DNA from 4 places in the Halomonas sp. BDJS001 genome. Region 1 is predicted to be linked to each of the others. Evidence: predicted binding sites of a transcription regulator. Region 1 holds the regulator's gene; each other region holds the start of a gene.
What was found. The regulator PhoB, encoded in region 1, activates phosphate uptake and scavenging genes when phosphate is short. The targets are predictions, from matches to a motif close to TGTCATANNNNTGTCANA.

Region 1 (7,375 bases):
TACCCGTAAAGGGCGGTGGCCCAATGCTTTATGAAAGCGGCGGTAGTCGTCTAGGTCATTGATCGTAAAGCAGCGTGACGCCACGCTGGCGTCGATATTGAAGGGCACCCGTGGCGCAGCGCCGGTGGCCAGTACCAGGGTGTCGTAGCCAAGCACCGTGGCGTCTTCAAGAAGAACTTTTTGGTTATCCACATCCAGTGCGCTTACCAGGGTGTGGATAACCATCTCGGCATTAAGCTCTTCGCCCAGTTCACTGGCGCTCCGCTGGGCCAATTGGTCAGGCTCCAGGCCCTTGGCGAAGCCGGTGGAGAGCAATGGCTTGCTGTAGTCATCGCCGCTGTCCGCGCTCACCAGCGTGATTGAGCGTTGGTCGCCCAGGCGGCGCAGCGCCCGGGCAAGGCCAACCCCTGCCATGCCGGTGCCAATAATCACCAGCGCAGCGTGTGACGACGGTTGTTGTGTTTGGGGTGCGGGCATGCAGATACCAAAAGAGTTGCTAAAGAAAAAAATGACTAAAAAGGGTTGCCGACAATAAGAGGCGCCCAACCATTTTGTGAAAAAAGTCGCTGAAACCAAAGCCTCCAATGCCTCATGTTACACTAGCCAGCCCGTTAATTGCCCTGGAGAACTCGGTGACGGCTGCTGCTTTTCGGCAAACTCCTCTATTTTCTCGCTGGCGCCCGATTGATGCGGTGCGCCCGGCGATGAGTGCTTCTTGGTGGCAGTGGGTTGCCTCCACCGACTCGTTAACCGCACGCTTGATGGCAGCGGGTGGAGCTAAGCCGTTTCGCGTACGGCTGCTACGCCAGGGCGTCGGCTGGCCGCGACAGGATGAGGCGCAGGCGCTGGGCATTGGGGCCAAGCGGTACGCCTGGCTGCGGGAAGTAGCACTGTGCTTGGATGAAACGCCCTGGGTGGTGGCGCGTTCGGTCGCTCCACTCGCGCAGCTCAAGGGCCAGCGCTTGGATCGTCTGGGGGAACGCTCGCTAGGCAGTTGGCTATTCCGTCAGCCGGGTTTAATCCGTGGGTCATTAGAGGCGACGACGCAAGTGCCGACTTTCGCTAGCGTGAACGGTATACAAGGAAACGCTGCTTGGGGCCGTCGCTCTGTTTTTTCTTACGGCTGTAAGCACCACTCTCTGTCGTTATTAGTTCAAGAGTACTTTTTGAGTGCAATGGCGGATGATCTTGGCCTGCCTTCGCGCTAGGCTAGCGCCTGCATCTTATTCTTCGTGAGGTAAGCATGAATCGTTCACTGTTGCGGCCGAAGGGATGGGCTCGCATGGCAGATTTTTTACAGCTGATGCGCTTGAATCGGCCGATAGGCACATGGCTGTTGATGTGGCCGACGCTGTGGGCACTTTGGGTCGCTGCAGAAGGCGTGCCCGGGCGAAATGTGCTGCTGATTTTCGTGGCCGGTGTTTACGTGATGCGTGCCGCGGGCTGCGTGGTCAATGACTATGCGGATCGCCACTTTGACGGCCATGTGAAACGTACCAAAAACCGTCCATTAGCCACGGGCCGGATCAGCGAAACCGAGGCGCAGCTGCTGTTTATTGCCCTGGTGGCCGCGGCGTTTATTCTGGTACTACTAACCAACTGGTTTACGGTGCTGCTCTCGCTGGGCGGGGTGCTGCTGGCGATTATTTATCCGTTTATGAAGCGCTATACCCACTTTCCTCAGGTGGTGCTGGGTGCAGCGTTTTCCTGGGCGATTCCGATGGCGTTTGGCGCCGTACTGGGCTACGTGCCGCTGGAAGCATGGCTGCTATTCTGCGCTAATGTGTGCTGGACAGTGGCTTACGATACCCAGTACGCCATGGTTGATCGCGACGACGATTTAAAAATTGGCATTAAATCAACGGCCGTGCTGTTTGGAAATGCAGACCGTTGGATCATTGGCCTTCTCCAGCTAGCCACCCTGGGGTTGCTGGCCTGGGTAGGCTGGCGGGTTGGTTTAGGTGGTTTCTTCTGGTTAGGGCTCGCGGCAATGGCGGCGACTTTCCTGCATCAGCAGCGCTTAATTCGCTATCAGGAGCGGGATGCCTGCTTTCAGGCGTTTCTCAACAATCACTGGTCGGGGCTGCTGATTTTTGCCGGTATCGCGCTAAGCTGGTGGCCTGTGGCTGGCTAATCGCGGCGATTGTCATGTAATTGTCATCAAGTCATGGTGTTATCGTCACTGACATGTCATTGATCTGTTTATCTTTGAAGTGCTTTTCTTTGAACTGGTTTCTTTGAACACCGTGAGGCTCTGGTATGACCGCCAAGACCGTTCTGATTGTCGATGACGAGGCGTCGATTCGCGAGATGATCGCGGTAGCGCTGGAAATGGCTGACTATCGCGTGCTCGAAGCGGATAACGCCCAGGATGCCCATGCCATGGTGGTTGACCACCAGCCCGATCTACTGTTGCTGGACTGGATGATGCCCGGCACTAGCGGTATTGAGCTGGCAAGACGCCTAAAGCGTGAAGAAGCCACCGCCGAAATCCCGATTATTATGCTCACCGCCAAAGGCGAAGAGGATAATAAAATTCAAGGGCTTGAAGCCGGTGCCGATGACTATATCACCAAGCCCTTTTCACCTCGGGAATTGGTGGCACGGCTAAAAGCGGTGCTGCGTCGTGCGACGCCGCGTGGCGTTGAAGACCCGATTGAAATTAACGGTCTGCTGCTTGATCCGGTGAGCCACCGGGTAAGCGCCCACGGCAAAGCCTTGGAAATGGGCCCCACCGAGTACCGATTGCTACAGTTTTTTATGACCCACCAAGAGCGCGCTTATACACGTAGCCAACTGCTTGACCAAGTATGGGGTGGCAATGTGTATGTCGAAGAGCGCACGGTCGACGTGCATATTCGCCGCTTGCGTAAAGCGCTGGGCGATGTGCATCAGAACCTGATTCAAACGGTTCGGGGTACCGGATACCGTTTCTCTGCACGGGTGTAAATGTGCGCCTATGGAGCCGTGAACTGTGGCGGCTAGCGTGGCTGGCCACGCTGGGCACCTGTCTGGGCTGGTTATTGGGTTCAGCAGGGCTAGGGCTGGCGGCAGGGCTGGCGATATGCCTGTTTTATCATCTCCGGCAGTTGCGAGAGCTTTACCTGTGGCTCACCCTCCACCCCCATGATGAGCCGCCTGCTGCCCGCGGAATGTGGGGCGAGCTATTTGACCGCTTATACCGCTATCAAAAAAGCCAGCGTATTACCCAAAGCCGTCTGAGGGCTACCTTGGCACGCATCCAAGAATCCTCTGAAGCGATGCGCGACAGCGTGGTTATGCTTGATCGCCACGGCGACCTGGAGTGGTGGAACAGCGCCGCTACCGCCATGCTGGGGCTACAAACGGCCCACGATAGGGGCCAACACATCACCAACCTGCTGCGCGACCCAAGCTTTATCAGCTACTTTAATGCGCGTAACTACAGTGAGCCGTTAACGCTCACCTCGCCGATTGATGAGCGGCGAATCCTGCAGTATCAAATTACCCTGTATGGCGACGACGAACGCTTGGTCATGGCTCGCGATATTACCCGCTTGCATCGGCTTGAGCAGATGCGGCGCGACTTTGTCGCCAACGTCTCCCACGAGCTGCGTACCCCGCTTACCGTTCTCTCCGGCTATTTGGAAACCTACAGCGATATCGCCGATCAGCTTCCGCCGCGCTTGGGTCGCAGTATCCAGCAGATGCAGGAACAGACCCAGCGTATGCAGAATTTGGTCAATGATTTATTGCTGCTCTCGCGTTTGGAGATTGACCAGGGGGGGAAAGATCATCACCCGCTGTCACTTGAACCTTTGCTGCAAAGCGTTTGTGCTGATGCGCTAGCCCTATCGCATCAACGGCATACCATCACCGTCGAGCTCGAAAGTGACGCCCGGCTACTAGGCAGCGAGCAGGAAATCCGTAGTGCTGTCTCTAACCTTGCCTTTAATGCGGTTCGTTACACGCCAGCAGGTAGCCAAATCACACTGCGCTGGAAGGCGGACGCTTCAGGCGGCGGCTATATCGATGTGGAAGATAATGGTGAAGGCATTGATCCTGTTCATATCCCCCGCTTAACGGAACGCTTTTACCGGGTCGATAAGGGGCGCAGCACGGCGACGGGGGGCACGGGTTTAGGCTTAGCCATCGTTAAGCACGTTTTGTTGCGTCACGATGCGCAGCTGCAAATTGAATCTCTCCCCGGCAAGGGCGCACTGTTTCGCTGCGCCTTCCCCTCCTCGCGTCTCGTTTAATTTAGCAAAGGCATCCGACGCACAATATTTGTAGAAGTGTGTAATATTGGCATGCAAGGTCGGTAAAACTTTACCCATGTGCCATTTTTATACAGCTAAAAGTGCTGATTGACGGCCAGAGTAGTACCTCTTTGGTACGCTGTTAATAAATTAAGTTTTTGATTTTATTTGTTTTACTTTTTTATTTTCGTTTTTGGCATGCGGCTGCATATTAATAGATAAGAGAGATGACCGCAGGAATTGCTGGCTTCTATTAAGCCTTTCTTTCTTAACGAAGTGGTATTACACAGCTATCGGAGGTGGAATATGATGTCCAAGGATTTGCTCAAGAAAGCTGGCATTTTAGGTGTTTCGTTTGGTCTGATGGCAAGCCCATTAGCTTTCGCTCAAACCGATGAAAATTCATCGATTGATGAGAATCAAGGTATTACGGCTGACGAGCAGCCTATGGATTCCCAAGGAACCGGAAGCTCAGAAAGCAGTAGCACAACAAACACGACTAATGATTTAACCCATGACGAAGGCGACAATGCCAGCGACATGGAACCCCAGTCAAGCAGTCACTCAGATGACGCTGATTATGATGAAGATGAACTTATTGAAGAAAACAGCGGTAGCTAATTATTGGTGATTTTTTTAGATATCATTGAATGCTTTCTCATTGGATGAAGAAGTAATCAACAGGATGTTGTAATGCAAGGATGTCTTTCGGATTCAAGGATGAATCAATAGGAAATCAAAACGTTAGTCAGGGTAAATTCCAAGGTTGGAGTCTCGCACAAGGAGTGGAAACTAGCGTTAGTCATTACCTATAACCAATTCTGATATCGGGCCCTGCGCTAGCAGGGCCTAATTTTTTGCTGCTGACTTTTCTATATTGCTCTCCTTTCGTTTTCCCATCCGTACTTTTTCTCCCATCACCCTGGCGTCGAAACGACGCTTTTAACTCTATTGTGCTGTCTTTTTGGTATGCATCGAATTGATATACCCACCTAAGGTGTATTTTGCATGATGTGTCATAAAGGCACAGACAGTTTTGCGCATGTGTCATTGGTACACATGCTATTAGCGTGCTTTTGTTTTTTGCATCACATGATTGCGCGCAAAACAATTATTTCAAATATATGATTTTATTGATTTTTATTTTACTGAGGCTATTTTGGCATTGCTTGTGCAGTCTATGGGCAGTGAAGCTAACCGCAGTGAGAACTGGCCGCGAGCCTGTCCTTACTTCACTTCAGCGGTATCAAATAGTCATCAGGAGTAAAAAAGTATGTTTAACGTATTTGTTAAAAAAGCAGCCGTTGTGGGTCTCTCTTTGGGTTTGCTGGCAAGCCCGCTTGCCTTTGCGCATATCTCTATCGAAGCGAATCAAGATTTATCCGTTAATGATGAGCCCATTAAAGCTCAATCGCACCGCACGAACGATCAAGCTGATTTTAGCCCATCTGACTTGATGTACGATGAAGGTGAACGTCCAAATGTTATCAAGGCAGAGTCTCACCGCACTAGCACTCAAGCAGATTTCACAGCGAAAGATTTAACCCAGGATGAGGGTGATGGCAACGTTTGGTAACAAAAGTTTGCAATTTTGAAGAAATATATTACGATTAGAGAGTGATCTAAACACGCCGAAGCGTGTCACACCACAGGGATGCGCATCGATTCACGGAATGAATCAAACGACAATCAGAGCGCTGGTCAGGGTTAAATTCCAAGGTTGGAGCCCCGCAAAAGGAAAGGAAGCCAGCGCAAGTCATTGTCAACATCTTGTGTCCTTAGACCCTGCTGATGCGGGGTCTGATTTTTTGCGATGCAAGGCTCCCGTGATGATCCTCTCTTAGCTTAACCTGCTACTTACGCGCTGCTAGATACTTTCCATCATCGCACGCTCTCAGCTCGCTCGTTGGGATGCCGATGCTGGTTTTTCGTATAGATAGAGCGACGCATGTGTAATTATTGCTCAATTGTTTTTGGTAAAATAAGTTTGCGAGAGCTTATTTTTTGCACAATGTTTAACCCATAAGATAATGATTTATTTATATTTTTTATTTATTGATGGGGTTTGGTATACAGTGTGCTTTATTAACGATGGATTGGCCGCTTTTATTATCATGGAGCGGTATACAGAAATAATGAGGAGAGCGTCATGTTATCAAACGAAATAGGCAAAAAACTCGCTATCGTAGCGACAGCTTTGGGTCTAATCGCGAGCCCGCTGGCAATGGCGAACTCATCAATTGAATTGAATAAAGACCGTTCCGCTGGTCAGAATGTGATCGATAAGCCTACGTCACACAGACCGTCAAACGCAGCTAACACCTCGGCTAATGACTTGAACCGTGATGAAGGCGATAGTTTGGACTTCTCTCCATCCAGCAGTCGCGCTTCTAGTAATGAAAAAGGCGCGACCACTCGTCAAGAAGGCTATAGCACCGGCGAGCTCAACCGAGATGAAGGTGATAGCACCGACTGGTAAATAATAGAATACGTGTAACTGCTAATGTAATCGTTACTCGCTAAAAACCCCGCTGAAGCGGGGTTTTTGCTAGGTGTTAAATAAAAGCAACCGACATCAGTGATGATGCCCATCAGCAGCTTCGCTACCCTCTTGGGCGCTCTGTATCCAGACCTCGATCTCTACGTCACCTTGTTCAGCGAAGGTGAGCGTGAGGGGAAATCGCTCACCCTCCTTCAGCGGCTCGTTTAAGCCAAGCAGCATTAAGTGAAAGCCCCCACCAGGGCGCATGGTATAAGTCTCCCCTGCCTCGATACGAATCTCGTCCACATGCCGCATCTGCATCATGTCGTCGTTCATTTGCATATCGTGGAGCTCAACGCTGCTGCTTGCCGGGCTGCTCGCGCCAATAAGCGTAACGGCGTCAGAAAAGGCGGAGATATCCACATAGGCGGCGCCATTTTCAGCACTCGGTGGGGTCGGGGTGGCGAAGGGATGCGCGATACGCAGAGCGTCTGTTTGTACGTCATGGGCTAGTGCTACAGACGCTATGGAAATAGACATGGCGCCCATCAAGAGCACGCCAGCCAGCCGAGCCAAGGGTTTTAACATGTGGCGATTCCTTTATTGTTGATTGAGTTCAGGATAGACGAGCAGAATGTAAAGGTAGCAAAGTGGC
Region 2 (7,375 bases), 920 kb from region 1:
CCCGGCGCAAGCGTGGCCTGTTGATGGATACCTTCCAGGCCGCGGGCGGCCAAGCGGTCGAACTGGTCAGCGGCCAGCAGAACCCAGACAGCACCCGCGATCTGGCGCGCCAGCTAGTGGAGCGCGACCTTTACGCCTCCATGGGCAGTGATTTTCACTTTCCCGGAAGCCATGCGGCTCCCGGCAGTATGAGTTTAGTGCCGCGCACCGCAGCGCCGCCCATATGGCAGCACCCGCGGCTAGTGCACTTGCGCGATGCGTCGCCCGGGCTGCTGGCGGTTGGTTAAATCACTGCCCGCTCATTTCACAGCACGGTCAGTGCAAAGGTAAGTCAGCTATGCTGTATATGCAGGGCCTACGGATAGGAGATACCTATGAGCCAATATTTTCAGATTCACCCGGAAAATCCGCAGAAACGTTTGATTGATCAGGCCATTGCGATCATTCGTAAAGGCGGTGTGGTCGCCTATCCCACTGACTCGGGCTACGCGCTTGGCTGCCACCTGGGTGAGAAAAAAGCCATCGAGAAGATCAAATGGCTGCGTTCGCTGGATGATAAACACAACTTCACCCTGGTGTGCTCGGATCTCTCGGAAATTGGCACCTACGCCAAGGTGGATAACGATGTGTTCCGGCTGCTGAAAGCCCATACTCCAGGGCCTTACACCTATATTCTGGATGCTACATCCGAAGTGCCCCGCCTATTGCTCCACCCCAAGCGCCGCTCTATTGGTGTGCGTGTGCCGGATCACCGCATTACCCACGCGCTGCTGGCCGCACTGGGCGAGCCATTGATGAGCGTCACGCTGATCCCGGTAGACGCTGACCTGCCCATGAACGACCCGGAAGAGATTCGTGAGCGTTTTGGTGCCCACCTGGACGCCATAATCGACGGTGGCGCCTGCCACTTGGATCCCACCAGCGTTATTGACCTGCGTGAACTGCCGCCGAAAATCATTCGCGAAGGACGTGGCGATATTTCTCCTTTCGTCGGCTAACAGCACTCTGTAAAGCAAATCCCTGGCGCTTAGGCGTATCGCGCAGGGATTTGCTCTATTTTTATCATTGTTTGAATGTTCAATAAAAATAAAATATGATCCTAATGGTTCTTTTCGATAATAAATCGTGATCCTTTAAGGCGAGGAGCCGCCCCGCCTTTTTGAGATCGCCTATCCCAGGAGATCATTCAATGACGATGTCTTTCCCTTCTCGCCTTTGCACCCTTGCCGCTTTAGTCAGTCTTAGCGCTTTTCCGCTGGCCAGCCACGCGGATAGCGATGACGCAGAGCTGTGTGCCCAGGAAGCCTATAAAATGGGCTTGCGCTATCAACAGCAGTCTGCCGAAGCAGCCGCCTTACAGCGTCAGGGTTTTGCCCTCGCCACCTACCGGCTTGAGGATCAGATTGAGGCGCATAGTAGCAGCGACGGCTTGGCGATCATTACCGATCTGGATGAAACGGTACTGGACAACAGCGCGCTGTTGGTTCGCGATATGCAGGCGTGCCACGACTACACCACCTGGGATACATGGAAGCATTGGGAGCGTGAAGGCGAGCCGCGTTTAATGCCAGGTGCCAAGGACTTCCTGGATTACGCGGACGAGCAGGGCGTGGCCATTTTTTACGTCTCTGACCGCTACCAGGAGAACGAGGCCGATACCATCGCCACCCTAGAAGCGTTAGAACTGCCTCAAGTCTCTGAGCAGAGCGTGATGTTGCTGGGGCCTGCTAAGGCCGAGCGCCGCGCAGAAGTGGTGGATAACTACACGCTGGTGATGCAGCTAGGTGATTCCCTTCACGATTTCGCAGGAGACTTCGCGGGCGCCGACCTTGACCAGCAGCATGCGCTTGTTGAGGAGAATGCCGAGCGTTTCGGCAATGACTGGATCGTATTCCCCAACGCTACCTACGGTGCCTGGAGCGAGGCTGAGTTAGACGCCTGGGAAGCTCCGCACGAAGTGGAGTGATGGGTTAAATAATCACTCCCTCCCGCACTGAATAAACGTTGCGCGCCCCCGGTTTGGCTATCTGGTTTAGCTGTCCTGGGGCGCGTTGTTGTCTGCGTCCCCATCGTGGCTATTGTGTTGAGCTTCTGCTTTTTTGTCGTCGTCTTTCTTGCGCGGGTCTTCGCTGTGTTCGTCTAGCCAGGTGCCGCAGCGAAGGCAGTAACGGGCGCGTTTTTCATGGCGTTCGTGCCCGCAACCGGGGCAGGCTTCTTCGGAGTAACGCTCTTCACGAATCGAGCGAATCACTTGGGCAGAAAACACCCCGGTGGGCACGGCAATGATTGAGTAGCCGAGCAGCATGAGTACCACCGTAATCGACTTACCCAGCGCTGTAGCGGGAACGATGTCGCCATAGCCAACGGTGGTCATGCTGACAATGGCCCAGTACATCGACATTGGAATACTGGTGAAGCCCGCCTCAGCGGATTCGATGGTGTACATCAACGCCGCGAACAGGGTGATCACCATTAAAATGGCGCTAAAAAACAGCAAAATCTGACGCAAACTGCGTTTGAGGGCGTCCATTAGCAAGCGCGCCTCGCCGACAAACTCCATGAGCCGCAGAATGCGGAAAATGCGCAGCACCCGCAGCAAGCGCACAATCACCAGACCATGTGCACCTGGCACCAGTAGTACCAGCCAAATGGGCAAAATGGCGATTAAGTCGACGATGCCATAAAAGCTTTTTAAATAAAGGGTCGGTTTTTCCAGGCAGTAAATTCGTAGGATGAGCTCAATGCTAAATAGCAGAGTGAAAACCCACTCCAGATAGAAGAAGAGTTCTCCGTAGCGTTCAGCATAAATCTCAATGCTGTCCAGCATGATGACCGCGACGCTCATCAAAATCGCCACGATCAAGGCGATGTCAAAGGCTTTAGCCCCCGGCGTGTCAGACTCAAATATGATATGGAACAGGCGGGCGCGCAGGCCTTCCGCTCCGGGGGTTAAGTGTAAATTCATCGCTTCATCCTGAAGATGGTCTCAATGCCGTTCTAAATAGAGTGTTAAACCGCTAGCGTAGCGCGGTTTGGTACGCCAGGCGATGGGCAAGTGCTAATGCCGCTTTACCGTAAATCGTATTGGGCTGGCCATCCTTATCGAGCCCGCCGGAAAGCGCCTGGGCATAGCCCCGCGCGGTGTCATCCAGTTCCGGGTGATCGGCGAGAGTGCTCAGCGCCTGCTGGGCATCGCTAAGAAAGCTGGCCTGTTGGCTGTCATGGTAGGCGTCCAGCGCCAGCGTGGCACGGTGCAGCCACTCTGCCGGGGAGTGGGCTTCGGGTAGCGGCCAGTGTTGGGCGCTAAGCGCATTGCCACGGGATGCTTTGCTGCTGTCCGAAGGCCGCAGCGGCACTCGCTCAGCCAGCGTTAAGGCCACCTCCCACAGTGCTTCCGGCTCACCGACTTTTAATTCCAGCTCTGCTTCGCGAATTGGCGTCCGGTACTCTCCGCTAATAATCTCGCCCTCATCCAACACCAGCTCGATATGGCTCTCCTGGCCGTGCGCGCTCTCTTTTAGCTGCCAGCTACGCCGTGTGAAATCGGTGCTGAGCTGGGGAACGAGGGCATCTAACACACCGCTAAGCTCACCTTGAAAAGGAGGTAGCTCGGCAAGCGAGGCGAGATCCAACTGGGGGCCTGCCACCTGCCACTCCCACTCTTGGCGTTGCGAGAGTCCACCACCACCTTGCCCTGCGGTTTTCACTGTTTGCAGCACCTGGCTATCTACCTGGCGCAGGCGCAGCGCAATGCGTGCCTTGGCCAAATCGCCCTGGGGTGTATCAAAGTAGGTGTTGGTCAGCGCTTGCTTACGTACGGGATGAGAAGCGAGATGAGGGTGTTGAGCCAGCGCCGCAGGCCCTTGAGGGGCAAGGGCTAGTTTCAGTTCCACTTCCATGGGGGTTAGACTTTTCATGACACTAGCCACCTCGTTATCGTGACATTTAAATGAATATTTGATTACATTTGTGAACTTTTCATGACGGCGGCGGGCGCACTCTTTATACTGGCGCCGCCATTTCCCGGCTCCCCGAAAATAGGCTAAAAGGCATTATGGTTACCTCCAATCCTTTTTCTTCGATGTTTGGCCGCTCGCCATTCCAGCCGCTATTGGCCCATATCGTCAAGGCGAATGAGTGCGCCGATCAGCTGTTGCCGTTTTTTGAAGCAACCCTGGCAGATGACTGGGACAAAGCGGCTGAGCTGCGCGAAAACGTCACCCGTTTAGAGCATGACGCCGATACGCTGAAAACAGAGCTGCGGTTGAATCTACCCAACACCCTGTTTTTGCCAGTGTCGCGCTCTGACCTGCTCGACCTGATCAGCGTACAGGACAAAATCGCCAATAAGGTGCGTGACATTACCGGCATTATGCTGGGGCGTAAAATGCGCGTGCCGGATGAACTGGCTGAGCCAATGCGCAACTACATCAGCACCAGCGTTGCCTGTGTGGCGCAAGCGCGCCAAGCGCTGGAAGAGCTCAAGGATCTGCTTGAGTCCGGCTTTGGCAAAAACGTTTCTGACGTGATGCAGAAAATGATCCGTGAGCTACACACCCTCGAACACCAAGCCGATGACCAACAGATCACCATTCGTCGCCAGCTGTTCGCGCTTGAAAGCCAGCTACCGCCAGTGGATGTGATCTTTCTTTACAAGATCATCGAATGGGTTGGCGAACTATCCGATCGCGCTGAGCGAGTGGGTAGCCGTCTGCAGATCCTGACTGCCCGCTAAGGGGACTCTCATGCTGATTATTGCCCAGCACGGTGAAATCTTCATTATTCTGGCCTGCTTGTTTGGCTTCTTTATGGCCTGGGGCGTTGGTGCGAACGACGTAGCCAATGCCATGGGCACCTCGGTGGGGTCGAAAGCGATCACCATCAAACAAGCGATTCTCATTGCGGTTGTGTTTGAGTTTCTTGGTGCGTGGCTTGCTGGTGGCGAAGTCACGGCAACGATCCGTGGCGGAATACTTGACCCTGTATTATTGGAAGACAATCCCCAGCTGTTGGTTTACGGCATGCTCTCTGCGCTGTTAGCCGCCGCTATTTGGTTATTGATCGCCTCTGCCCGTGGTTGGCCTGTTTCAACCACTCACTCGATTGTGGGTGCCATCGTCGGGTTTGGTGCCGTGGGGTTAGGTGTTGAGGCGGTAGCGTGGGGTAAAGTCGGTCAAATTGCCTCCAGTTGGGTAATATCGCCACTACTCGCCGGCACGATTGGGTTTGTGCTGTTTAAATCTGTGCATCACCTGATTTTTGAAAGCGACGATCCCTTTGCCGCTGCCAAGCGCTACGTGCCGGGCTACGTATTCCTGGTGGGCTTTATTGTCTCGATGGTGACACTGACCAAGGGCCTGACACACGTAGGCTTGAGCCTAACCTTTGGTCAAAGCCTTTTGCTCTCTATTGTGATTGGTATTGCTGTTATGGCACTCGGTGTTGTCATGCAGCGGCGGATTAAGTTTGAACAGAACGCTAGTGATCACTTTGGCTATGTCAACGTTGAGCGCGTGTTCGGCGTGCTGATGATCTTCACCGCCTGTGCCATGGCCTTTGCCCACGGCTCTAACGATGTGGCCAACGCGGTAGGCCCGCTCGCTGCGGTGATTAGCGTTGTGCAAAGCGATGGCTTAATCGACAGTGCTGCGCTGGTGCCTTGGTGGGTGCTGGTGCTGGGCGGCGGCGGTATCGTTGTCGGCCTTGTCACTTACGGCCATAAAGTGATCGCTACGGTAGGAACCGGCATTACTGAATTGACGCCTAGTCGTGGTTTCGCCGCCACGCTGGCTGCTGCTACCACGGTCGTTCTGGCCTCAGGTACCGGCCTGCCCATTTCGACCACGCATACCCTGGTCGGTGCAGTGCTTGGGGTGGGTTTGGCGCGCGGTATGGCGGCCCTCAACCTGCGGGTTATCGGCACTATTGCGGCGTCCTGGCTGATTACGCTGCCCGCAGGGGCAGGTCTCGCGATTCTGTTCTTCTTTATGTTCAAGGGCATGTTTGGCTAAACACAGGCTCTCATGCGCTTAGCTGAGAAGTAGCCAAGCGATACCATCACAGCGGCATCTTCATGTTTATCTGCATTAGATTGAGCAGATTTGCATTAGAAGGTGCCGCTGTTTTTTGTGCTCTGGTAAAGTAACCCGGTTGGCTATGTTAAACGTCGGATTTTTCTTTCACCTGCTGCCGGAGAGCGGCCCTTGGATACGCGCTTCCCCTTTGTTGATTGGTTCCGTAACGCTTCCCCCTACATTAATGCCCACCGGGGACGAACCTTTGTCATCTTAATTGAAGGCGAAGCCATGGCGTCTGGCCGAGGGGAGCAGCTGATTCAGGATTTAGCGCTGCTGCATACCCTGGGGGTTCGCCTGGTCGTGGTGTTCGGTATTCGCCCCCAGGTGCATGAGGCGCTAACGGCCGCAGGCGTAGAGCCCACGCGTATCGATGGCCGATGGGTCGCCGACCGTGCGGTGATGGCTCATGTGGAGCAGGTCGCCGCCCACCAGCGGCTATGGCTGGAAGCGCGGCTTTCGCTGGGCCTGCCCAGCACGCCGCTGCACGGCGTAGAGCTCAGCGTGATTTCTGGCAACCTGGTCACCGCCAAGCCCCTGGGTGTTAGGGAAGGGGTCGATTTCGACCACAGCGGTGAAGTGCGCCGGGTGCGTGCCAGCGCTATTGAAGGCCTGCTGGAAAAAGGCTCACTGGTGCTGCTGCCGCCGCTGGGGTTCTCCAGTACCGGTGAGGTGTTCGATTTAGACGCCTCTGAAGTTGCTCAACACGCTGCCGTGGCGCTGAAAGCCGATAAGCTGATCTTGCTAGGGGAATCCGAAGGCTTGGAAGATGAGCAGGGCGCGCTGCTGCGCCAGCTTTCGCCAGCGGAGGCCGAGCCGCGTTTAAGCGCCGCAGTGCCAGGTAGCGAGCTAGCCCGCCACTTACAGGCCGCCTGCACCGCCGCACGGGAAGGCGTGGCGCGCACGCACCTGCTCTCCTGGCGCAACCACGATGCTCTGCTGGGTGAGCTATTCACCCGGGACGGCGTGGGCACCATGATTACCCAGCACCGCTACGAACAGCTGCGCCCGGCCACGCTCAACGATTTAGCGGGCTTGCTGGAACTGCTGGAACCGCTAGAGCGCCGAGGTATGCTGGTGGCGCGTTCAAGAGAGCGCCTGGAGCACGAAATCGATGACTACATGGTGATCGAGCGCGACGGTATGGTGATTGGCTGCGCCGCGCTGCATGTATTTACGGATACCAGCATTGCCGAGTTGGCCTGCGTGGCGGTACACGACAGCTACCGCGGTGGCGAGCGGGGCGAGCGCCTGGTGGAGGCCATGGAGCGCCGCGCCCGCCAGCGCGGCTTAACTGAAGT
Region 3 (7,375 bases), 600 kb from region 1:
CAGTAGGTACAGGAAATAAGGCCCGCCCAGCAGGCTGGTCAGCAGCCCGACGGGGATTTCCGCAGGTGCAGAAACGGTGCGGGCCAAGGTATCAGCTACAACCAGCAGCAGCGCACCGCCTAACATCGAAGCGGGGAGCAGTAGCCGGTGGCCGGGCCCTAGACAGAGGCGCAGGCAGTGGGGCACCAGCAGGCCTAGAAAGCCAATCACCCCGGTAAGCGCAACACAAAGCCCTACGCCCAGCGAGGTCGCGACCACCACCCGGCGTTTTAAGCGGCTCGCATCCAGCCCCGCTGCATGGGCGGTCGCTTCGCCTAGCTGCAGTAGGTCGAGTTCGCGCGCGCTGCGCATTAACAGCCACAGGGCAACGGCAATCAGAATCAAGGCTAAGGCCGTGGTGCGCCACAGGGCGTTAGTCAGCGTACCCATGCCCCATAAACTAAGCTGGCGGAGCTGTTCATCGCTGGCGATAAAGGCTAGAACTCCACCGCCCGCCCCGGCCAGAGTATTGATGGCCAAACCCGCTAATAGCAGGGTCATCACCGCAGCACTGCCGCCGCCCTGGCGCTTGGCTAGGCCAAACACAATCAAACAGACGCATAAAGCGCCCAGAAAACCAGCCGCAAACTGGCCGTAAAGGCTGCCAGCGCCGCTGTCCTGAAACAGCACAATCCACACTGCTACGAAAAGCCCGGCACCACTGGCAAGGCCAAGCAGGGTGGGGTCGGCCAGCGGGTTACGAAATAGCCCCTGCATGGCGGCCCCGCTACCGGCGAGCATCGCCCCCACCGCGACGCCCAGCAGTAAGCGCGGCAGGCGGAGTTGCCACCACACCTGAACACTGAGCGGGTCGGCTTGGCCGCTGATGAGTCCCCAGGGGGAAATGCCCAATGCACCGGAGGCCGCCGCCCCAGCTAAGGTCAGCAGTAGCGCCGCAGTTAAACCGGCGAGTACGCGACGGGTTCGGCTAAGTGGCAGCCGTAAACGAAAGCGGTAGGTGTTCAGGAGGGTAATCATGGGCTTACTTGGGCGGTGGTGGATGCGTTCAATAGCACTTCAATATTCTGACGCAAAGTGAGCAGTTGATCAGGAGTGCGCGGGCCAAAGCCGAGCAGCGCTTGGTCATTGATCGTAATCAATTGTCGATGACGCCCGCGGGGTTAATGCCATCCCGGGCAGTTGCCATAGCGCGGCTTCGCCGCCCATTGCCGCGAGTCCGCGCTCGGAGACAATCACAACGTCGGGCGCCTCCTTGACCAGCGCTTCGGCGCCTACGCTGTGATAGCCCCGCATCTCGGCAAAGGCATTGTCCAGCCCCACCGCTTCAAGTGCGGTATGTGCTGCCGTATCGCTGCCCGCCGCCCGGGGAGTTAAGCCGCTGTGCTGCATAATAAACATGGCGCGGGTCGTTGGTAGGGCGGGCAGGTTGGCTAGCTGCGCTAGCTTAGCATTCAGTGCATCGGCTAAAACGTCACCTTCCTCACGGCGTCCGGTGAGTTGCCCAACAGCACGAACTTTCTCGCCTATGACCTCCAGCTTGGGCGGGGCGTTGATAATCTCTATGCTGACACCGACGGCCGCTAGCTGCTCAAGCACCTCTTGAGGGCCTGCGTGTCCAGCGGCCAGGATCCGGTCGGGGTTAACTGACAGCACGCTTTCAGCGGAGAGCTGGCGCAGGTAACCGACTGAGGGAAGTTCCGCCATAGCCGGTGGATAAACCACCGTGTCGTCTCGAGCGATAACGTTGATCTCGGCTTCCAGGGCGGCCAGGGTTTCGGCGATATCGCCGCCCAGCACCACCCAGCGCTCGCTGGCCAATACGGCCCCGGTGGTCAGCCAGCCAATCAGCAGTGCTGCCAGTGAGTGACGTATCAGGCGTGTTGCTCTCATGCCACCGCCTCTTGCTTGCCGAGTTCATCCAGCAATTGCCGCCACTCTCGGCGCTCCGCACGGCCTTCCTGGCGCTCTGCGTAGAGCTGCAGCACCAGCGAGCCTTCGGCATCAAAGGCCTCAATGCTGGTCACGCCTCCGTCGCGGTTGGGTTTACTGACTTGCCACACTTGGTCGATAGCGGCGTCATCCAAGTGCAGAGTGAACTGCTTGCCAAACAGGTTCAGCCAACCACGGGCGCGTTGCGGAGCGGGCAGTGTGCCGGTACGAATCTGCACGCAGCCGGGGCTGGCGACAAATAGCATTAACGGCAGCGCCCGATAGCTGGCTTGCTCAAGGAGCGTTTCCAGTGAGTGCACAGGCAGCGCACGGGTAAAGCGGCCCTCCATTAACTGGTTGGCCTCAAGACGCTCCAGGTGATGGCGCTGGAGGAGCGCAAAGAATTGGTGCACATCGCGCATCGCACCCCACTCGCTAGCAAGGGTCGGGGCTTCGGGGAGGGGGCGTTTGGGGCGGGGCATGCTCTGGGTAAACGCTGGCGTGTCCCGCGTTCCTAAGGCTGCCAGAGCGTCCCAAAGGCGCGGCAGCGGGTTGTCCAGAGCAAAGCATTTATGTACGGCGCAGCCATGTTGGTTAAATATCTGCAGGCTCCACCGCCACTGCGGCTCTTCTGCGTGGCTGGAAGGTAGAGGGTCGCGGATCAAGCAGGCCCAGTGCCAGTGGGTGTAGAGCAAACGTAGATCCAGGCCGCCTGGGTCGAGCAGCAGGCCAGTTTGCGGTCCGCCGCTGAGCTCAGGGTAATCGCCGGTTTGTTCCAGCACGGCCAGTCGGGAGCGGGTTAATGCCTTCACCCGCCCCAACTGTGGCAAGTAAGCGGCAAGCTCGTTAGGCGCAAGAGGAAGTGTCCATACATCGCGGCCCAAACGAGCGGCCTGAAGTTCGCCTTCGCTGATCGCTAAGCGTTCGGCAATCTCAATGGCGGGAAGGCGCGGCTGAGCGGCGCGCGCCGCATCAAGGGCTTCGAGAATGGCGATCTGTTGGGATGAAATCATAACGCACCTCTTTTATGGTTCACTGGTGGGGGTTACCACTGCCAGTTGAGGGTGGCGAACAGGCTGCGCCCATCGCCCAGGCTACCGTCGGGGCGGTACCACACCTTGTCACCCAAATTGGCAAGACGCAGCGAGGTATCCACGGCCGGAGTGATTTGCCAGGCGAGATGGGCATCGTGCAGGCCATAGCCGGGCAGGCGTTCATCGTCGCCCGCTTTATCGAAAGACTGGGCAAAGCGCGCTTGCCACCCGAGGCGCACGTCGCTGCTGTAGAGTGCCACCTCGCTACCCAAAGTCGCTTCCAGCGGTGTTTGACTGCCCAGTGGCTCGCCGGAGTCGCGGTCTTTACCGGAGACTTCTGAAAGGCCCACAAAGCTGGTCAGTAACGGGAAGGAGCTGGGCTGCCAGGTCACCCGGGCGTCATAGCCCCATAGCTGGGCACGCTGAACGTTCACCGCTTGGGTAGTGCCTGCCATGATGTCGACCTGGGTATCAATAAAGTCGTCCGCACGGGTATCGAAGTAGCTGGCGCGAACCTGCCAGTCGCCCTGATGCCAGACCACACCGCTTTCCCATGTGCTGCTCGTCTCGGGCGATAGGTTGGGGTTAGGGATCCAGTAGTTATCCGGCGTGCAGAAGGTGGGCCCGGCGCAGAAACCGGCAAAATGGCGCTCGTTGGCGTAAAGCTCGGAAAGGCTAGGGGCACGAAACGCTTCAGCGTATCCCGAGAACAGCATCAAAGCATCGTCGGGCCGCCAGGCGAGGCGAAAACGCGGCGATACCTGGTCGTGAACGCTATCCGCATCGTTTTGGCCACTGGCGTCATAGCGGTCGTAGCGGGCGCCAAGACCCACATCAAACTGCCCGGCGCCGCCATCGGCCAGATAGCGTCCAGCGGTGAGGGTGGTGTCGAGATAGGCTGCCTGGGTATCGATATCGGCGTTAGGGAAGCCGTTGGCGTCGCCGTCCGGCCGTTGGCGGGCCTGCTCTAATTCGGCACCAAATACCAGCGTTTGTGAGAGCCAGCCGTGATCCATGCTGTGGTAGCCGTCGCTCTGAAGCCCGACGCGCTCTAAGGTACGGTTGGCCTGGGGTTCGTCGATATCCTGCTGGCTAAAGCTAATCCGGGAGGTGACCTCGGTGGAGGCACTAGGCTGCCAGCGGTGGCCGAGTTGCACGTTATTACTTTCCACATCGCGGTCGCGCAGCGGGTTGCTGGCATCGCTTGAGAGCTGCTGTGGATTGGCGGGTTGGGTGGCGCGTTCGTCGTAGTACTGCCAGCTTATAAACACTCGCTGCTCATCGTTTGGCTCCCAACCGCCTTTGAGCAGCAGGCTATTCAGGCTGGCGTCCTCTTCCGCCTCGTTGCCCCCGGCGCGGCGAATATCACCGGATTCACTGCGGCCAACTGAAAATAGACCATCCACTTGCCCGTTGTCGGTATCACGGCGACCGAAGGCGGTAATACTGCCCCGCAGCTCATCACTGGCTGTGGCGCCGCCGATAGAGAGTCTTGCGCCGCTATCTTCACCAGGAGCGAGCAAGTCATCGGCATCAACGCTGGTAAAGCTAACCACGCCGCCCATAGCATTGCTGCCATACAGGCTGGATAGCGCGCCACGGGCTATCTGTACCTCTTGAATCAAGCCTGGGTCGAGGAAGAAGTTGCCGATGTGGCCGGTGGAGATATCCTGGCGAACGCCATCTAACCTCACCAGCACGCCTTTGCTGCCAAAACCACGCATACTCAAGGTTTGCCCATTCCTACGGCCTTGCCCAGCGACGTGCAGGCCGGGTTGGCGGCTAAGCACGTCTTCGACCCGGCTGGCGGTAGCTAGCACGGCGTCATCGCGATCAATAATATCGATAATCAGCGGTGCCTGGGAAAGGTCGGTAGGCGCTCGGGTGCCGGTGACAGTCACTGGATCAAGTTCGGCGTCGTCTGCCTGGGCAGCGAGCAGTGGGAGCAGTGTTAAGCAGAGGCCACCAAAGACGTGAGTGTGGTTCATAGCCAGAGAGTTCCAACAGAGATAAGTGGAAGAGGTTGCTGGCTGGGTGCGATGGGCTACCTGGCTGGCTTTGCTTTAGTCATTTTTAAACGAATCAGAGATTTAGAAGTTAAGTGCTTTAGGCGTTGAGGATTAATTTGCCGCTTTTAGTCAGGCGCAACACATAGCGGCGCTGTTCATGGTGAATCACCAGTTGGCCTGAGCTACCGAGCAATTCGCCGCTATCTACTTCGCGGGGCGCTGAGGTCGACGTATGCCTCTGGGACGTATCCCCCTGGCGAGTGCCCTTATCGGCGATCAGCATGAGAGGATAACTCCTGTGTTAATGATAACTATTAGCGTTAATTTAGCAGAGTTGTCGGTATCTCTCAATAGGATTTGGAGAGGATAGGCGGGTTAACCACACGTTCTTCATCTAAATGCAGCCACTACGTCACCGTGTTGTCATTTAGCTTCTTTAGTGTCTCCTAACGTTCAATCGTTGGCCTACAAACGATCAGGGGGAGACCAGAATGAGTAAAGAGATCGAAGATCATCGCCTGTTTAACCACAGTGGCAATCAACCTTTCGCCGAAGTATTGGCGCACCATGTATCCCGGCGCGATGTGATGCGGGGTGGTTTGAGCATGGCGGCTGCCTCGATGCTTAGCTTTGGCGGCGCTGCTCAAGCGCTTGCCTCAAGCGGAGCCCAAAAAACACCCCTGACACTGGCGTTTGAGGCGGTTCAAGGATCACTTACCGATGCTGTGGTGGTACCAGAAGGTTACGTGGCCCAAGTCTTAGTGCCTTGGGGGACGCCGTTAAGCGCTGGCGACAGCTGGCAGCCCGATCAGCCAATGACCGCCGAGCGTCAGGCGGACAGCGTGGGCATGCACCATGACGGCATGGCGGGTTTTGCCCTGGATGCTGACAGCGCCTCACGCCGTTTTGTGTTGGCACTTAACAATGAATATATCGACCAGTCGGCACTCTGGGCACCCCAGGGCGGCCCCACCAATGCGGATGAGGGCCAGCGTCCGGCCGAGGAGTCACGCACCGAAATCAATGCTCACGGTGTCACCCTTGTTGAGGTGGAAAAAGACGCCAGCGGCCAATGGGCGCATGTGCCGGGTTCGCGTTATAACCGTCGTCTTACCAGTGCGACGGTGATGGAACTTTCCGGGCCAGTGGCGGGCAGTGACTACGTCAAAACGCGCTTTTCGCCTGAGGGTACCCAAACCCGTGGTACCAACAATAACTGTGGTAACGGGGTAACGCCCTGGGGCACTTATATAGCCTGTGAAGAGAACTGGCCCGATATCTTTGTGAACCGCGGCGAACGCTTCCAGGACGATGCCCGGATTGGTATTCCCACCGATAAAAGCCGCTATGGTTGGGATACTTCGGCAGGTGATGCCTCAGAACAGAATGACGAATTTGCTCGCTTCGACATTGCCCCGCGCGGCGAACGTGCCGAAGATGATTATCGTAACGAAGCACGCACGTTCGGCTACCAGGTGGAAGTGGATCCCTATAGTGATGCATTGGCGGTTAAGCGTACGGCACTCGGCCGTTTCCGCCATGAAGGGTGTTGGTTAGGCAAGCTGGAAGCCGGTCAGCCAGTGGTTTACTACTCAGGCCACGATGCCCGCAACGAGTACGTATATAAATATGTCTCTGATGCCGCCTGGGATCCCGCCGATGCCAACCGCCCAGGTGAAGAGTACGATCGTCTTGCCATTGGCAACAAATATTTGGATAACGGCACCCTCTATGTGGCCCGTTTCCACGCTGACGGCAGCGGCGAATGGCTGCCGCTAACGCCTAGCACCCAAACGCGCGATGGTCGCACACTGGCGGCGGCGTTGGGGCTAGCCGACGACGATGCGGCAGGTATCATCATCAACACCTGTGATGCAGCAGATTTGTTGGGTGCCACGCCAATGGATCGCCCTGAGTGGGCTTCCGTCGATCCGGCATCCGGTGAGGTGTATCTCACCTTAACCAATAACACGCAGCGTACCGCTGAAGAGACAGCCCCAACTTACACTAATAACGGTGAGCACCTGGAACAAGCAGGTGTTGGTTACGATTTAGCGCCCACCAATGCCGCCAACCCACGCGCCAATAACGAAGCGGGGCATATTATTCGCTGGCGGGAAAGCCGGCTGCCCAATGCCTTTACTTGGGAAGTGTTTGTGTTTGGTGCTGCCGTTGACGATGCTGATAACCTTTCGGGCTTGACCGAAATGAACCAGTTCGCCAGCCCGGATGGCCTTTGGTTTGACGAGCGCGATGATGGGCAGGGCATTCTTTGGATTCAAACCGATAACGGCTATGAAGGCATCACGGAGTACACCAACGACCAGTTGCTTGCAGTAGTCCCCAATGGGCTGGACGAGATCCAGGGAACCGGCCCGGTGGTCAACAGCAGCAACCAGCAGC
Region 4 (7,375 bases), 710 kb from region 1:
GAGCTGTGGGCCTATGCCCAGTTCCTTGAAGAGCAGAACCTGCAGAATGACCAGGCACTGCTCTATTTTTGGCAGAAGATGCTGATGCCGCTCACCATGGGTTCGCTGGTGCTGATTGCCGCCTCCTTTGTATTTGGCCCACTGCGCACCGTGGCTGCCGGTACCCGGGTGTTTTACGGCGTTGTCACCGGGCTGAGCTTTAAGTACGTTCAGGATCTGCTGGCGCCCGCCTCGACGATTTTTGGCTTCTCTCCCGTTTGGGCGGTTCTGGTGCCGACACTGGCATGCGCCGGTGTCGGGATCTACTTTCTGCGTCGCAACGGTTAATGCCGCAACAGTGGCGCTACTTTTTAGCGCCTAAAAACCGCTAATAAACACCCAGGAGCTGAGAAAGAATGAGGGAGACACGACGCTTTACTCAGTTGGACAGCGTATGGCCAGCGGGCCTTGGTCGCCGTTTGGGCGCCATGCTGTACGACGGCTTTTTGGTCACCGCGATTTGGATCGCGGTGACGTCGTGCATATGCTGTTTTTCCGCTATGTGCTGGGACAGCAGCCCGAAGAGATTGGCACCACGGCCAGTGATATTTGGAGCCTGCGCCTCATGCTGGTGTTTTTTGTCACGCTGTTTTTTGTTTTTTCCTGGTCGCGCGGGGGGATGACCTTGGGCATGCAGGCGTGGCGGCTGAGGGTGCAAACGGCAGATGGCCGTTCGCTGAATCTGAAGCAGTGCCTAATTCGCTGCGCGGTGGCGTGGCTCTCGCTACTGGCCTTGGGTTTGGGTTACTTATGGGTGCTGTTTGATCAACAGCGGCGTAGCTGGCCGGATATCGCATCCAACACGCAAACGGTGGTTTTACCGAAAAAATAATTTCAGTCGGCATGTGGCGAAAAATGCTTTTACGCCAGTACGTTATTTTGCTACTCCTGCTTATTAAGACGAATGGATAGCAAAAAGCAGTGATTTCTACTTGATAAGATGTATGCGAATCATTTACATTCATCTCATGATTTCCATGAGGTGTCGCCATGTACGTTTGCGTGTGCAAGGGAGTAACCGACCATCAAATTCGCCAGCACGTTAGCGACGGAGCGCGCAGCTGGCGAGAAGTACGCGAGGCAACCGGCTGCGCAACGCAGTGCGGCAAGTGCGCGTGCTATGCTAAATCAATTACCCGCGATGCCGTTCAGGAAGCACGCCAAGAGGCCGATCTGGGACTCGCTTACGCTGTGTGACGCGAATCACTATTGTTAGGGTTATCTTTAGCAAATAACTGATTTGCTTGAACTTTTAGTCATCTTATCTATACTCTCAGAAACGCTGGGAGTATAGCTATTTGCGTCTATACTCTTCTCCAAACGTAACTGCTTGATCGTATTGTCTAAACTAGATTAAACATCAGCATTACAGTAGAAAAGGTGACGTTATGAAAGGTGATACGAAAGTTATTGAGCATCTCAATAAGGCGCTCGGCAACGAACTGGTTGCTATCAATCAGTACTTTTTGCATGCCAAAATGTACAAAGATTGGGGCCTGAAAGCCCTCGCCAAATGGGAGTACGATGAGTCCATCGAAGAGATGCAGCACGCTGACAAGATCATTGAGCGCATCCTATTCCTTGAAGGTATCCCTAATCTGCAGGATCTGGGCAAGCTGCACATCGGTGAAAACGTCAAAGAGATGCTCGAAAGCGATCTGAAAATCGAGCACGACGGTCGCAACGACTACATTGAAGCGATCACCTACTGCGAAAGCGTCAAGGATTACGTCACCCGCGATATGCTGCGTGACCTCCTTGCTGATGAAGAAGATCACATCGATCACATCGAAACCGAACTTGGTTTGATCGACAAAGTGGGCATCCAGAACTATATGCAGCGTCAAATGCAGATGGCTGGCGACGAGTAATTCACTCGCTGTTGCTCGCTTAACAAAAGCTAGACTCCCACACTAGCTAGACACTCAAATTAGATACACAGAAGCCAGTCAGTACTCACTGACTGGCTTTGTTCATCCTAAGACATCTCAAGCCTCATGGCGCTTTCGGCACCCCCGCTCTATTACCATTTCCTGTGAAAACCTGCGTTCGAATGTCATAAGCCTGACACGGTCATGCTGTTTGATAGTCCAGTTGATGCTGCACGTTTAATGACATAACCAGATGTTTCTTCGGCTCAGGCAAGGAATCAACCTTCATCATGACATTCACACGTACACCCTCACTGTTGGCGCTCGCTATTACGCTGGCTGCTTCACATTCGGTCAGCGCGGCGGATAAGTACTTCAACCGCATTGCCAGCTTCGCTATCCCCAGTAACATGACTGAGGGCGAAGATCGTAGTCGCGAAACCTCGGCGGAAATTATCGCTGCCTCCGGCGATGGTATGACGCTGGTTTACTCGGACAGCCCGCTGGGCGTGATCGGGCGCATTGATATTAGCGACCCCGCTAATCCGCAGCCGCTGGGCAATATTGATGTCGGTGGCGAGCCCACCGCAGTGACGGTGCTCGACAATATCGCCTATGCCGGGGTGAATACCTCGGTCTCTTATAGCGAGCCTTCCGGGCAGCTGCTCACCATCGATATCGAAAGCGGTGAAATACTTGCCTCCTGCCCCTTGAATGGTCAGCCCGATAGTGTGGTGGCCTCAGCGGCGCCCGAGGGGCGTTTCGTCGCCGTGGCCATTGAGAACGAGCGCGATGAAGACGCCGGCGACGGTCGTGTGCCGCAGATGCCTGGTGGCTCTGTTGCTCTGGTGGAGATCAATGATGCAGGAGAAGTGAACTGTAACAGCCTGCTCTACGCCGACGTGACCGGGCTTGCGGAGATCGCCCCGGAGGATCCCGAGCCGGAGTTTGTCGATATCAATGCTTTAGGTGAGATTGCGGTCACCCTGCAAGAGAATAACCACCTGGCGGTGATCGACCATGCTGGCAAAGTGGTGTCCCACTTCAGCGCCGGGGCGGTGGATCTGGACGGGATTGATGCCAGTGATGATGGTGCGCTGCTCTTTAATGAGCAGCAGTCCCAGCGCCTGCGTGAGCCGGATGCGCTGCAGTGGATTGACAGCGATCACTTTGCCATTGCCAACGAGGGCGATATGGATGGCGGCTCCCGGGGCTGGAGTATCTTTCATAAAAGCGGCCGCTTAGTGTATGAGTCTGGGGTGGATTTCGAGCACGCCGTGATTGAGGTTGGCCACTACCCCGATAAGCGCTCGGATGCCAAGGGCAGCGAGCCGGAAGGCATGGAGTTTGCTGTTTTTGACGGCACGCCCTATGTATTCCTGCTCTCCGAGCGGGGGTCGCTGGTGGGTGTTTACGACGTCAGCAACCCTACCGAACCGCAGCTCAGCCAACTACTCCCCTCGGGTCTTTCCCCGGAAGGCGCGGTGGCGATTCCCAGTCGCGGCCTGCTGGCGACCGCCAACGAGACTGACCTGGGCGAAGAGGGCGGCCCGCGCTCCCATGTCATGATTTACCAGTATCAGGACTCGCCCGCGGTCTACCCCACGCTCACCTCGGCGGGCAGCGATGAGCTGATCGGCTGGGGCGCACTCTCTGGCATGGTCGCCGCTGATAGCGTGCTCTATGCGGTCAACGACAGCTTCTACAGCGCTCAGCCGCGCATTTTTACCATTGATCCTTCCACGTCACCCGCGCGGATTACCGCCGCGTTGGAGGTGACCCGTGATGGTGAGCCTGCGCTGGGGCTTGATATGGAAGGCATCACCAGCGATGGCGAAGGGGGCTTCTGGATCGCTTCCGAAGGCAATGACAAAGGGCTTGCCAACACCCTCTATCATGTTGGCGCTGACGGTGAGATTGATCAGGGTATTGCGCTCCCCGAGGTGCTTGCCCAGCAGGCACTGAAGTGGGGGTTGGAGGGCGTGACCCGGATCGATCATCAGCTCTGGCTGGCGGTGCAGCGGCCCTGGAAGGATGACCCCGAAGGCATGGCCAAGCTGCTGCGCTACGATCTCGACAGTGGCGAGTGGGGTGCTGTTCACTACCCGCTGGATCGTGTCGATGAAGGGTGGGTCGGCCTGTCTGAGATTACCGCTTACCAAGGCGACCTCTATTTGATTGAGCGCGACAACCGCATCGGCGCAGATGCCCAGGTCAAGCAGGTGACCCGGGTCGCTTTGGAAGGCTTGGCACCAGCGCCACTAGGCGGTGAGCTACCGGTGGTTGAGAAACATCTCGTGCGCGACCTGATTCCCGATCTGGCCAGCTACAATGGTTTTGTAGTGGACAAGATCGAAGGCATGGCCATCAATGAGCAGGGCTATGCCTGGCTAGTCAGCGACAACGACGGTGTCGACGACAGCAGTGGCGAGACCTACTTCTGGTCAATACCGCTGGAGTAATGGCGTAGTGGTTCAGTTGCAATGGGCAGCCCAGTGGCTGCCCATTTTGCATGGTAGGTAAAAAAAGTAGGTAGACAATGGTAGGTAGAAAACAGAGCTGGGCGGGAGCTCTGTGCGCCTAACGCGCTGGTCGGCGAGAGCCTGCAAGACTGGAAAGCGACACCGCCAATACCCGCTGCCACCAGCACCACCAGGCGTCAAGCAGCGGTAGAAAGGACAGCATGAGAGGTAATCAACGGATATAAAAAAGCGCTGAAAAATCAGCGCTTTTTAGCTATCGAGCGGCACCTGGGGCCGGGTAGCGACGGGTTATTTCGCGACGGTGGTGGCGAAAGTTTCGTTTGTGCGGAAGTTGTCGGCGGGTTCATCTACCGCAAAGGTCGCCCGGCTCAAGCGGCGTACACGCTTCATAAACAGGGCAATGCAGAGCAGTGTGCCCAGTGCCGCCACCACATAGCTTAGCTGCAGCGGCAGACCAAAGCCGATCGGCGCGTAGGCTAAGTAGGTGAACGTTGCCATGGTCATGAAGGTAGCAGGGATCGAGGTGATCCAGTGAGGCTTACGCGATAGCACCAGGTACATGGTACCTACCCATAGCGCGATCACGGCGGTGGTTTGGTTGGCCCAGGAGAAGTAGCGCCACAGCAGCGTGAAGTCCATATGGGTGAGCGCGTAGGAGACTACAAAAAGTGGCAATGCAATCAGAATCCGCTTAACGATGGGCTTCTGCTCCACTTTCAGGTAGTCGGCAATGATCATTCGGGCACTGCGGAAAGCGGTATCGCCCGAGGTGATCGGCAGCACAATAACGCCGAGTACCGCCAGGGTGCCGCCGATCGCGCCCAGCATAGTGGTAGACACTTCGCTGACCACCGCGGCAGGGCCACCTGCTGCCAGTACATCAGAGAGTGACTGGTCGCCGTAGAACAGGCTCATGGCGGCGGCCGCCCAGATCATTGCGATAATGCCTTCGGTGATCATCATGCCGTAGAAGATTTTGCGCCCATTGGTTTCGTTTTGCGTGGTGCGCGAGATGATCGGCGTTTGGGTGGCGTGAAAACCGGAAAGCGCACCGCAGGAGATGGTTAAAAACAGCAGCGGGAAGATCGGCGCAGCGTCGGGGTGCATGTTCTGGAACGAGAGCTCGGGGATCGGAGCACCGGTGACCACCAGGCCAATACCGATACCTGCAGCGCTGAACAGCAGCAGGGCGCCAAAGTAGGGGTAGATACGGCCAATGACTTTATCAATTGGCAGCAGCGTGGCGATCAGGTAGTAAATAAAGATAGCGACGATAATCAGCGTCAACGACAGCGAGGTCATATTGGCCAGCAGCGCCGCGGGGGAGGTCACAAAGACCGTACCGACCAGCAGAAGCAGCAGAATCGCGAAGCCATTGACGACGTGCTTCATCGCTTTACCCAGAAACTTGCCGGCCAGTTGCGGTAAATGGGCACCGTGGTTACGGATCGAGATCATACCAGTCAGGTAATCATGCACGGCACCAGCAAAGATGCAGCCAATCACAATCCACACAAAGGCGACCGGGCCATACAGCGCGCCGAGGATCGGGCCAAAAATAGGGCCAACGCCGGCAATGTTCAGTAACTGGATAAGCGAGTTGCGCGTGGTGTTCATCGGCACATAGTCGATGTTGTCGCGCATGCTGAAGGCGGGCGTCTGGCGTTTACGGTTAGTCACAAACACGCGCTCAACGAACTTCCCATAGGTAAAGTAGCCCGCTATGAGCAGCAGGATCGATACAATAAAGGTGATCATCTAAGGTACCTAGAGCAGTAAAGGGATGGGCGAGCATGCCAATGAGCACACAAGCAGGCACTTCTTAAGCAGGGCTGAATTTACAGATAAGTGCTATAAAATCACAGTTAGACTTTAGTGGGCCGTAAACAAAAAACGGACAGCCATAGCTGCCCGTTTTCCCTTATCAGCAGCGTCTGATGTTACGACCCCGCTTTTACCAATGAGCTTTTTTTAAAGTCTCACGTATTAAGATTCCACGACGCCACAGGCCATACGGGTGCCGCCGCCGCCAAGATGGGGCTCATCTTTGTAGGTGTCGCCACCTTCATGAATCATGATGCTGCGACCCGGCATATCTTCCATGCTCAGGCGCGGCGCCAAAACCGGTAGGTTAGCTTCGCCATCTTCATTAACGGTCAGCACAGGGAGGTCGCCCAGATGGCCTTCGCCATAGGGGCCCTGGTGGGTGCCGGTTTCTTCGGGGTCATAGTGACCGCCCGCCGCGAAAGCCGCGGTCATTTCGCCGTCGTCATTCTCGGCAGGATCACAGCTGGCGTTCTGGTGAACGTGAAAACCGTAAACACCGGGTTCAAGATCCGTTAGCGAAGGGGTCAGCAGTAAGCCGTGATCCGTATGCTCAAGGGATACGGTACCGATTGACTCTTCATTACCCTCGGTGCTGACTTTATGCATCTCGACATCAAGCGTTTCATTCGCTTGTGCCGCTGAGGTAGCGAGCAGCAGCGAGGCGGCAATAGCGGTAAGCGGTGTTGAGAAACGTATAGTTGAATAGCGCATGGTGATCTCCTTCCGAATCCATGGAAACGCTGTGGCAGCGTTGCTTATTCAAGGTAGCTGGCGAGCCGTTACTTCGCCACCCGCCTAGCGAGAATCTGCTGAGATATGTTGTAAATTCAGTAAAGTAGCCGTTAGTGCTTGCGTCCGCGGCACCAGCGTATCGAGTAAGCAGTACTCCTCATCAGTATGCATTTTCGCACCGACCGGGCCGAGGCCACATAGAGTGGGAATGCCTAAGCTGGCCGTCCAGCCCGCATCGGAACAGCCGCCGGTAAATTCGCCATCAACCGCAAAACCGATCGCTTTAGCTTGCGATTGATAAAGCGCAAACAGCGCGCTGCTCATACGCTCTTCAAGCGGGAAGAACTCCGACGTCTGCTCAATGGTGGCTAGCGTGCCGGGAATCTCAGGTTCGGCGATTATCGCCTCAATGGCTAGATAAAG

Region 2: the regulator PhoB is predicted to act here: its motif matches at 3,938-3,955, upstream of OM794_RS03905 (CYTH domain-containing protein).
Region 3: the regulator PhoB is predicted to act here: its motif matches at 5,383-5,400, upstream of OM794_RS19820 (PhoX family protein).
Region 4: the regulator PhoB is predicted to act here: its motif matches at 2,094-2,111, upstream of OM794_RS02950 (esterase-like activity of phytase family protein).

What each region holds. Positions count from the first base shown of each region.
Region 1 covers NZ_CP110535.1:4,865,454-4,872,828, reverse strand. The annotation lists gene OM794_RS22720 (NAD(P)/FAD-dependent oxidoreductase) at 1-477, opposite strand, end outside; gene OM794_RS22715 (chorismate--pyruvate lyase family protein) at 585-1,208, shown strand; gene ubiA (4-hydroxybenzoate octaprenyltransferase) at 1,244-2,134, shown strand; gene phoB (phosphate regulon transcriptional regulator PhoB) at 2,260-2,949, shown strand; gene phoR (phosphate regulon sensor histidine kinase PhoR) at 2,952-4,238, shown strand; gene OM794_RS22695 (hypothetical protein) at 4,545-4,859, shown strand; gene OM794_RS22690 (hypothetical protein) at 5,512-5,814, shown strand; gene OM794_RS22685 (hypothetical protein) at 6,388-6,717, shown strand; gene OM794_RS22680 (copper chaperone PCu(A)C) at 6,814-7,308, opposite strand.
Region 2 covers NZ_CP110535.1:812,767-820,141, forward strand. The annotation lists gene OM794_RS03885 (PHP domain-containing protein) at 1-287, shown strand, start outside; gene OM794_RS03890 (L-threonylcarbamoyladenylate synthase) at 375-998, shown strand; gene OM794_RS03895 (5'-nucleotidase, lipoprotein e(P4) family) at 1,190-1,966, shown strand; gene OM794_RS03900 (ion transporter) at 2,033-2,965, opposite strand; gene OM794_RS03905 (CYTH domain-containing protein) at 3,018-3,917, opposite strand; gene OM794_RS03910 (TIGR00153 family protein) at 4,055-4,735, shown strand; gene OM794_RS03915 (inorganic phosphate transporter) at 4,746-6,011, shown strand; gene argA (amino-acid N-acetyltransferase) at 6,204-7,375, shown strand, end outside.
Region 3 covers NZ_CP110535.1:4,263,675-4,271,049, reverse strand. The annotation lists gene OM794_RS19845 (FecCD family ABC transporter permease) at 1-1,017, opposite strand, end outside; gene OM794_RS19840 (heme/hemin ABC transporter substrate-binding protein) at 1,123-1,890, opposite strand; gene OM794_RS19835 (ChuX/HutX family heme-like substrate-binding protein) at 1,887-2,942, opposite strand; gene OM794_RS19830 (TonB-dependent receptor domain-containing protein) at 2,975-4,951, opposite strand; gene hemP (hemin uptake protein HemP) at 5,070-5,255, opposite strand; gene OM794_RS19820 (PhoX family protein) at 5,464-7,375, shown strand, end outside.
Region 4 covers NZ_CP110535.1:598,836-606,210, forward strand. The annotation lists partial or broken gene lptG (LPS export ABC transporter permease LptG) at 1-327, shown strand, start outside; partial or broken gene OM794_RS02935 (RDD family protein) at 396-871, shown strand; gene OM794_RS02940 ((2Fe-2S)-binding protein) at 1,030-1,236, shown strand; gene bfr (bacterioferritin) at 1,428-1,910, shown strand; gene OM794_RS02950 (esterase-like activity of phytase family protein) at 2,201-4,372, shown strand; gene OM794_RS02955 (carbon starvation protein A) at 4,682-6,151, opposite strand; gene sodC (superoxide dismutase family protein) at 6,380-6,931, opposite strand; gene OM794_RS02965 (M20 family metallopeptidase) at 7,016-7,375, opposite strand, start outside.